DNA from 3 places in the Priestia sp. MDV22-iso46 genome. Region 1 is predicted to be linked to each of the others. Evidence: riboswitches for the same ligand, from Rfam matches in the RefSeq annotation. Region 1 holds a riboswitch; each other region holds the start of a gene.
What was found. A riboswitch is a leader RNA that binds a small molecule or an ion and turns the genes downstream of it on or off. The one in region 1 is predicted to bind lysine.
Positions count from the first base shown of each region.

Region 2: it holds a riboswitch for lysine, as region 1 does, so the genes downstream of both, AC4NPH_RS02195 (amino acid permease) here and lysA (diaminopimelate decarboxylase) in region 1, are expected to answer to the same signal.
Region 3: it holds a riboswitch for lysine, as region 1 does, so the genes downstream of both, AC4NPH_RS12000 (aspartate kinase) here and lysA (diaminopimelate decarboxylase) in region 1, are expected to answer to the same signal.

Region 1 covers NZ_JBZVWT010000001.1:603,564-606,848, forward strand. Annotated here, with positions in the region: gene AC4NPH_RS03155 (NAD(P)/FAD-dependent oxidoreductase) at 1-739, opposite strand, end outside; gene AC4NPH_RS03160 (CBO0543 family protein) at 1,076-1,588, shown strand; lysine riboswitch at 1,655-1,837, shown strand; gene lysA (diaminopimelate decarboxylase) at 1,976-3,285, shown strand, end outside.
Region 2 covers NZ_JBZVWT010000001.1:414,770-418,054, reverse strand. Annotated here, with positions in the region: gene AC4NPH_RS02205 (ethanolamine ammonia-lyase reactivating factor EutA) at 1-588, opposite strand, end outside; gene thiT (energy-coupled thiamine transporter ThiT) at 744-1,349, opposite strand; TPP riboswitch at 1,382-1,482, opposite strand; lysine riboswitch at 1,657-1,841, shown strand; gene AC4NPH_RS02195 (amino acid permease) at 1,944-3,285, shown strand, end outside.
Region 3 covers NZ_JBZVWT010000002.1:21,354-24,638, forward strand. Annotated here, with positions in the region: gene uvrC (excinuclease ABC subunit UvrC) at 1-1,027, shown strand, start outside; lysine riboswitch at 1,093-1,270, shown strand; gene AC4NPH_RS12000 (aspartate kinase) at 1,412-2,644, shown strand; gene AC4NPH_RS12005 (YslB family protein) at 2,696-3,223, opposite strand.

The DNA.
Region 1 (3,285 bases):
GAGGCATCATAACGGGCCAGTCTTTTGTATCTACATCAGGGAGATGCAAGTGGACAATTTGCGCTTTTTGAAAACTTGCTAAAAATTTCACTCCAAGAGGCTCTAGTAATTGATTTGCCCACGCTCCTGCTGTTACGATTGTTGTACTTGCTAGAAGGGTTTGTCCATTTACGGAAACGCCCGTTACTTGATTATTTTCATAAAGTAGTTCTGCGTTTCCTTCTATTATTTTTGCACCGTTTTTCTTCGCTGCATTCACAAGTGCGTTTCGAAGAGCTCTTCCGTTAACGCGAGCGGCTCCACTAATATGAACTGAACTGTATTCTTCCGAAAGAACCGGAAACAAAGCCTGTGTTTCTTTAGCGGATAAACGTGTAATCTCGCCTATTTCGGGAGCTTTTTCCCGACGCTTATATGCTCTTTCTTCCATTTTTTTAAGCTTTTGCTCATCAGTATGTAAGCTAATTGCTCCTACTCGCTTATATCCCGTATCCGTTTCTCCATCTTCTTCTAATTGCTGAATTAATGTTTGATAGTACTTGGCGCCGCTTTTTGCTAAGCGGTACCATGCTTTATTTCGACGCTGCGAAAGCCATGGACAAACAATTCCTGCTGCTGCATCAGTAGCTTGACCCGCATCCTTGCGATCTATCAATGTCACATCTGCTCCTGCTTTTGCTAAATGATATGCTGTAGAAGCTCCAAGTATCCCAGCTCCAACTACGATGTATGTTTTCATACCAAAACACCCTTTTCTTTCTTCTAGTATTCTTATGCCATTATGTACGCAATTTTAGCATAGCAAAAAAAGAAGTCACATACTAGGTGAAGCTATTTTGAGCTTATTTTTGAGTCTTGCTGAATTTGACGTATAGCTCCTTTCATTGTAAACAAAAGCGCAATAAGTTCTTTTACGGAGATTATGGTGAGATGAAGCAAACCACAAGTAGTGATCGCGCATATTTAACACTGCGTTTACCGCTTTTTTATTATAGTTTCTGAATAAAAAAATGAAAGAATAAAACCACTATAATATGTAAATAAAAAGAAATAACCATTATTTTAAGGAGAGCGTATGCAATCTTCATTTGTATTATTTTTCATCATTCTTGGTTTACTATTTGGCAAGTGGCGGAGATATCAAGAATACTATCCTACTTTGTTGTTTTGGATCACGGGGAATTTGCTTTATGAAGTGCTGCTGTTTCATCACCGCGTATGGGTATTTCACCCTGTTGGTATTGATCACCTTTTTCTACCCGATCACCTAATGGTTTCCCTTGGAATAACCTTAATTATTTATCCGTTTGTTATACCGGTTTTTTTAGGAAGGCTGCCGTTGCATGTAAGCGGCCGGCTGTGGTGGATTCTTTTGTGGGCGCTTTTATTTACTGTGATTGAGTTCATTGCTTATGTTAATCACAGTATCACTCATCATTATGGATGGTCGCTGCTGTGTTCTTTTCTCTTCAATGTTGTCACGTTCTCACTTTTAATCATTCATCAGAAGACAGCACTGGCTGCTTGGATTCTATCTGGAAGCTTTATAGCTTTTTTATTTATTTTTTTTGATATTCCTATGCCTTAACTTTTCATTGACTAGACAGAGGAAAAGGAAATATAATAGGAGTTACATTTAAATATAATTTTCCTCTCTGAGAATAGAGGTGCATGAAATCAAGAGTCACTTATTAGAGACTAATGGAGTCTGTGAAGATAAGTAAAAGGGATTTCGTGCCGAAGTATATAGACATCCATTGTGTTCATATACTGGTTCAGTATTGAATAAATGCTGAGCTGTCACAAACCATTTGGTTTGTGGAGAGCTATTGAAGAGATGTTGATGCCTAGAATGTAATAATACTTTATTATTATGAAACCAAGACGCGTGAACATCACTTCACGGGTCTTTTTTGTGTTTTTCTACTGATCATCAAAGTTATAGTTGAATGATTTAAATGGAGGGATATGGATTATGTACTTACATGGAACGAGTAAAATTAACAGCAGCAATCATTTAGAAATTGGACAGTGCGATACGGTCGAACTGAAAAAACAATACGGCACTCCCCTATACATCTACGATCAAGAATTAATTGAGACGAAATGCAAGACCTTCCATTCAGCCTTCCAAAGAAGTGGATTTTCATATCAAATCGCCTATGCAGGGAAAGCCTTTCTTTGTATGGAAATGGCTAATCTTTTAACGAAGCTTGATATGTCATTAGATGTGGTCTCAGGAGGCGAATTATTTACAGCTCTTGAAGCGGGATATCCAGCTGAACGCATTCATTTTCACGGAAATAACAAAACGATTGAAGAAATTGAAATGGCTCTTGATGCGAATATCGGCTGCTTTGTTGTGGATAACTTCACCGAACTTGAAGTTTTGCATGCCTTAGCAGCTGAGCGCAAACAGAAAGCATCTATTCTTCTCCGTGTTACTCCAGGGATTGAAGCCCATACACACGAATATATTATGACCGGACAAGAAGACTCAAAGTTTGGATTTGGTCTTTCCAATGACCAAGCCATGAAAGCGGTAAGTTCTGCATTAGAAAAGCCTTATTATAATCTTTTAGGCATTCATTGTCATATTGGTTCGCAAATTTTTGAAGTAGATGGTTTTTCTCGCGCCATTGATATTTTAACTGATTTCTTATTCAATATTCGTGATAAAATGGACTTTGAAGTAAAAGTTTTAAACGTAGGTGGTGGTTTTGGTATTCGTTATACCGAAAGCGATTCTCCTCTTCCAGTTGAGTATTATGTAGATGCACTGACAGAAAAGCTAAGCCGTACGTTAACGGAACAAAATTATACCCTTCCGGAAGTCTGGATTGAGCCTGGAAGAAGCATCGTAGGAGAAGCGGGTACAACGCTTTATACAATTGGCTCAACGAAAGAGATTCCAGGTGTACGCAAATACGTGGGAATTGACGGGGGTATGACCGATAATATTCGTCCTGCTTTGTATGATGCAAAGCATGAAGCTGTCTTGGCTAATAGAGTGACGGATAAAAAAGATGAAACGGTATCGATTGCGGGGAAATGCTGTGAATCAGGAGATATGCTTATTTGGGATATCGATTTACCGCGCGTTAATCAAGGAGATTTATTAGCAGTTTCCTCTACAGGTGCCTACAACTATTCAATGGCTAGCAATTACAACCGCATTCCGCGCCCTGCTGTTGTATTTGTAAAGAATGGAGAAGCTCGTCTTGCTGTGGAGCGAGAAACATACGAAGATTTGGTGCGAAAAGATGTAAAGCCAGTCGTTACTAC
Region 2 (3,285 bases), 190 kb from region 1:
TAAATGAGACGAAACGTAGGTAACAAGACCGTCTTCATTTAGTCGAATTAATCTCCCGCCTACATGCAGTGTAAACGTTTCTATCACTTTTCCATTTTGACATAAAGCGATGTTAGCAGTGCCTCCTCCTACATCAATATTGGCAATTACTGCATTTGTTTCAGCAGAACGTTCGATTGCTCCTGATCCTTTTGCTGCTAATATTCCTTCCAAGTCAGCGCCGGCTGTTGCAACAACAAAACCCCCAGCATGTTCGGCTAGATAGTGAACGATACTTTCTGCATTTTGCTTTCTAGCCGTTTCTCCTGTAATGATTACAGCGCCCGCCTCCACTTGATCTAAGGAGATTCCTGCATTCTTATACTCTTGTTCTAGTAGTACCGTTAATCTTTGAACATCGATTTCAACATCGTTTAGCATAGGGGTGGTATAGATAGAACTTGCATACGTTACGCGACGATCAATAATTTGACAGCCTGGCAGCGTAAACTGATTTTGTTGATTTGCTATTAGCAGCTTGCTTACAATCAGTTTTGTTGTGCTTGTTCCAATATCTAAACCTATGCTCGTGATCCATTTCTGTAGCATGCTATCAATCCCTTATCTCGTTTGAATATGGTGATTATCATAAAACAGTTTTTTGAATATTTCACTAACTATGTTATCAAACCTGACACACTTTTGTGTAAACAAAGGTGACAAATGACAAAAAGACTAAATCTTGGTAGATTTAGTCTTTTTTATTATGAGTGTGATTTAGTTACAATCATTCTTGATGCGGATGGAATTAATAGTGAAAGAATGACTAAGCAGGCAATTAGTGACCCTACCATTGAAATCCCGTTCATTGAAAAAGAATACCACAGAGCGGACATGCCCTTTGGCGCGTATGATCCCCAGAAAATAATACCCGCAATAAAGTGCCAGAAATACCGTGCGAAGCTGCCGATAACAAGGGATAAAACAATCAAAACAAAAGCTTTTGATCTGTTATTGTTAGCTAAATTTGTTTTAATAGATTGCGAAAAAACACCTCCAAAACCTATAAAAGCAAAAGCCACAATATATTCAATAAACGTTTGCAGCGCTGTTAAAATATAAGCCGTTCCTGTTGCCAACTGCAACAGCCCCCATAATAGACCAGATAGAGCCCCGCCTTTTACTCCCCAGCGAAAGCACATAATAAAAATGGGCACCATGGAGAACGAAATACTCACAGCCGTTGCAATCTTAATGGAAGGCAAAAGATCAAGTAGAAGTGCTAATGCTGCAAAAATAGCTATTTCAATTTTAGCCTGTAAGGGTAATGCTTTATTCACGTTTCTCACTCCTGTTTTTGAATCATTCATATCAAACGGTTTACACAGGAGTAAGCAAATATATGCTACTATTCCCACATTCCTACGCTAGCGTTAACTAACAGGTTCGAAGGGTCTGAACAATTTGTTCACTCTCAGCACGGCGGCTCCCCCTGTGGTACGTTCGGATATTTATGTAGTATTATGACAACATTTATTATACCATATGTAACAAAATAGATTCGAGAGATTTCAAAGATGTTTCTATTTTCTGAATCTATTTTTTATAATGACAATCGTTTTAGTATTTGATATACTTCTTTTATGTCAAATGAATATAAAAAACCCTCATCCTAATCGATGAGGTAGAGGTCGCAGTTTTTAATAGTAAAGCAACGGAAATGCAGAGAACATTGAGGATGTTGCTTGAAAGGAAAAATTGCCGAAGTTTAGATCACTTCTCTGTTGATTTAAGCTGGGGCTGTCTCCGAACAGGAACAGAACTGTCACATCATGCAAGTGATGTGAAGAGCTATCTTCACGGAAGGTTGACGCGGTTTTCAGATTTAAAAGCGCGCACATATACTGCGGGCTTTTTTTATGTTATCCCGTCTCTTTCCGTACATTCGAAAGGAGTATTTATCTATGCAAGAGCAGCAAGAATTAAAACGTGGGTTGAAATCTCGCCACTTAACGATGATTTCATTAGGAGGAGCCATCGGAACCGGCTTATTCCTAGCAAGTGGTGGAGCAATTCACACAGCAGGACCTGGGGGAGCGCTTTTAGCTTACGCTATTATTGGTGTCATGGTTTACTTTTTGATGACCAGCCTGGCGGAGCTCGCAGCTTATATGCCTGAAGCTGGTTCGTTTAGTACGTATGCGTCTCGGTTTGTAGATCCATCCTTTGGTTTCGCTCTCGGCTGGAACTATTGGTATAACTGGGCTATTACAATTGCAGCTGAATTATCTGCTGGAGCCCTTATTATGAAATTTTGGTTCCCAAACTCTTCTTCTATTTTATGGAGTGCCCTGTTTTTATTAATTATGTTTGGGCTTAACTACCTTTCTGTAAAAGGATTTGGCGAATCTGAATTTTGGTTTTCATTAATTAAAGTAGTAACGGTTATCATCTTTTTAGTTATTGGTATTATGATGATTTTTGGTATCTTTAACAATGAAGCACCAGGTTTTAAAAACTTCACGCTTGGTGATGGACCCATTCACGGTGGATTCTTTACTGTCTTAGGTATTTTTATGGCTGCTGGTTTTTCATTCCAAGGAACAGAGTTGCTTGGAGTCGCAGCTGGAGAAAGTGAAGATCCGGAAAAAACGGTTCCTCGCGCAGTTAAACAAGTCTTCTGGCGCATCTTGTTATTTTATATTTTAGCTATTTTTGTTATTGGGATGCTTATTCCATACACAGCGGATTCATTAGCAAGTGATGATGTGCGGGTCAGTCCGTTTACTCTAATATTCGAACGAGCAGGTCTGGCGTTTGCAGCATCAGCTATCAATGCCGTTATTTTAACAGCCGTTTTATCTGCTGGTAACTCAGGTATGTATGCTTCTACGCGTATGCTGTGGAACTTAGCGAAAGATGGAAAAGCACCGAGGTTCTTAGCAAAAGTAAATAAACGAGGCGTTCCGGTTAATGCTTTGATCGCAACGGCACTTGTCGGTACACTTGCATTTGGTGCTTCATTTTTTGGAGACGGTGCGGTATACACGTGGTTACTTAACGCTTCTGGTATGTCTGGTTTTATTGCTTGGTTAGGAATTGCAATCAGCCACTATCGTTTTAGAAGAGCATTTGTTGCCCAAGGTCATGATTTGAGTGAACTTCCATATCATGCAAAACTTTTCCCGTTTGGCCCTATCTTTGCCTTTATTTTATGTGCCGTTGTTATTTTAGGCCAAAACTATTCGGCGTTTATGGGTGACTCGATTGACTGGTACGGTGTACTTGTTTCCTATATCGGACTGC
Region 3 (3,285 bases), on a different contig from region 1:
GTTTGGCTATTCTTATGATAAAGGCTGGATGTGTGTTCAAGTTTTCTTTATTCGCCAAGGGAAATTAATCGAGCGAGAAGTTTCTATGTTTCCTTTTTATAAAGAGCCAGAAGAAGATTTCTTAACTTTTATCGGTCAGTTTTATGCCAAAAATATTAAGCCAAAAGAAGTGATGGTTCCAGCAACGATTGATGCAGAGTTGGCTGAGAAATTAGTAGAAGTAGAGGTTCAGCATCCAAAGCGAGGCAAAAAGAAAGAATTAGTAGAACTTGCGTGTAAAAATGCAAAAATTGCGCTCGGTGAAAAATTCTATTTAATTGAACGAGATGAAGAACGCACGGTTGGCGCAGTTGAACGGTTAGGAGAAGAGCTTGGAATTGCCGCTCCTTATCGGATTGAAGCATTTGATAATTCAAATATTCAAGGAACAGACCCAGTTTCTGCGATGATTGTTTTTGTTGATGGGAAGCCGGAAAAGAAAGAATATCGTAAATATAAAATTAAGACCGTGCAGGGACCAGATGATTACAGTTCCATGAGAGAAGTGGTTCGCAGAAGGTATTCCAGAGCATTAAAAGAAGGTCTTCCGCTTCCAGATTTAATTGTTGTAGATGGAGGTAAAGGGCATTTGGCTGCGGTGCAGGATGTTCTCGAAAATGAATTGGGACTTTTAGTGCCTACAGCAGGTCTTGTCAAAGATGATAAGCACAGAACTTCGAATCTGATGATTGGCGAGCCTCCTCAAATCATACCGCTTGAACGCAATAGTCAAGAATTTTATTTGCTTCAGCGAATTCAAGATGAAGTTCACCGCTTTGCGATTACCTTCCACCGTCAAGTGCGCTCTAAGTCCGCTTTTCAGTCTGTTCTGGACGACATTCCGGGAGTGGGAGAAAAGCGTAAAAAAGCTTTGTTAAAGTATTTTGGTTCGGTGAAAAAATTGAAAGAAGCAACGGTTGAAGATATTCGAAATTCAGGTGTTCCTCAAAACATTGCTGAAAAAATTTATGAAACATTGCAAAAATAGTCTTGAAATAATAGAAAATATTTGATAAGCTATTAACTAATTTCATACGACACTTCATCAAATGAAGTGAAGATAGAGGTGCAAATTTAATCAGTACGTATCAGGAAGGGTATGAGCCCTTATGAATGATGCGGAAAGGGAAATTTGCCGAAGTGAACATTACCTCATAGTAATGATTGCTGGTTCTGCGTTGAATAAACGTAGGATTGTCAAGATGTAGATTCTTGGAGAGCTATCTCACGGCAGTGGACGGTTATGTTTTATAATTTTCGTTCGTTAAGCAATGAGAGCTCATCTCATTGCTTTTTTTATTGTCTGAGTAAAAAAATTTAGCTTCTCATCATCCTGCATATGCAAATTTATTGAAAAGGAATGAACAAAATTATGGCATTAATCGTTCAAAAATTTGGTGGAACATCTGTTGGTTCTGTTGAACGTATTCAACATGTAGCAAACCGAGTTATTCAAGAAGCAGAGCGCGGTAACCAAGTAGTCGTTGTTGTATCGGCAATGGGCAAAACCACAGATGCACTGGTGAAATTAGCAAGTGATATTACGGACAGTCCAAGCAAACGCGAAATGGATATGCTTCTTACAACTGGAGAACAAGTGACGATTTCCCTGTTAACAATGGCCCTTCAATGCAAAGGGTATGAAGCAACTTCGCTAACAGGTTGGCAAGCTGGCATCCAGACGGAAGCAGTTCATAGCAATGCACGAATCCAGCACATTGATACAACTCGTATTCAACGTCAGTTAGATAGCGGACGAATTGTAGTAGTAGCTGGATTCCAAGGCTGTTCAGAAGATGGAAGCATTACAACATTAGGTCGAGGCGGCTCTGACACGACGGCAGTAGCTCTTGCCGCGGCGCTAAAAGCTGCAAAATGTGATATTTATACAGATGTAACAGGAGTGTTTACGACAGATCCGCGCTATGTAGAAGATGCCCGTAAGCTTCACTCTATTTCATATGACGAAATGTTAGAATTAGCTAATTTGGGAGCAGGGGTGCTGCATCCGCGCGCTGTTGAGTTTGCAAAAAATTATCAGGTACCGCTAGAAGTGCGTTCAAGCTTAGAAAACGAGAATGGAACGATTGTTGAGGAGGAAGTTTCAATGGAACAAAACTTAGTCGTAAGAGGAATTGCGTTTGAAGATAATATTTCACGCGTGACAATTGAAGGGTTAAACAACGAGTTGCAAACTCTTTCTACTATTTTTACAGCATTAGCAAAAGAACAGTTAAATGTGGACATTATTATTCAAAACGTAACGGCTAATAATCGTCTATCCATCTCATTTTCTATTAAAACCGTAGACGTAGAAGCTGCTCTTGCTGTCTTAAAAGAATATAAATCTACTTTAGGATATACGCGTATCGAACATGAAAGCGGTCTGGCTAAAGTGTCGATTGTCGGATCAGGTATGATTTCAAACCCAGGTGTTGCAGCTGAAATGTTTGAAGTGTTGGCAGGAGAGAAAATTGAAGTGAAGATGGTCAGCACGTCTGAAATTAAAGTATCTACAGTTGTACCGCATGCTGATATGGTAAAAGCAGTTGAGACGCTTCACGTAGCATTCGAACTAGAAGAACAGCAGGCAGTGCAAGTATAAAGAAGAGAAAAAAGACGTGGTATCTCCACGTCTTTTATATATACGTATTTTTTACTTTTTATAACGCTCCGCGCGTGTTTCGGTAGGTAAAATATCTTTTCGGTCCCACTGCACGGAAATCAGCACTTTTCCGTTCTTTTCTTTATGTGTTAAGTAGGCTTCTGTTAGGCAGTTGTTTTGCCGCTGAATCTGTTCAGCCACAAATCCTGACTCAAGATGAAACGAACAAGTTTCCTGCTGAAATCTTTTGCTGACCACATCACCTGATAACTCAAGCTCTAGTGAATATTTATCTTTTTTTGCAAGCGTCAGTGTTCCCCAGGAAGCTGCTTTAAAAAAAGCGACGATTTCATCCATTGTATTTAATGGGTATTTCCGTGCAAGGTGTTTTCCTGCCCAGTATGAAATGGTATTCGTTTCGTCTCCAAGAAGCTCTGGAATTAACACGTCACGCAAAAGGCTATATCCGAAATATGAAACGTGATCAAGAGTTCTCTCTGTTTCAGCTGTGACATTAGGTTCTGATGTTTCCATCGTCTCTTCAAGTTCTTGCTGTGATTCTGTTTGTAAATTGCTCATGCTTTCCCCTCTTTCTTTACTACTATTATATACAAATCTAAAAAACCTCTCACGCATTTTTT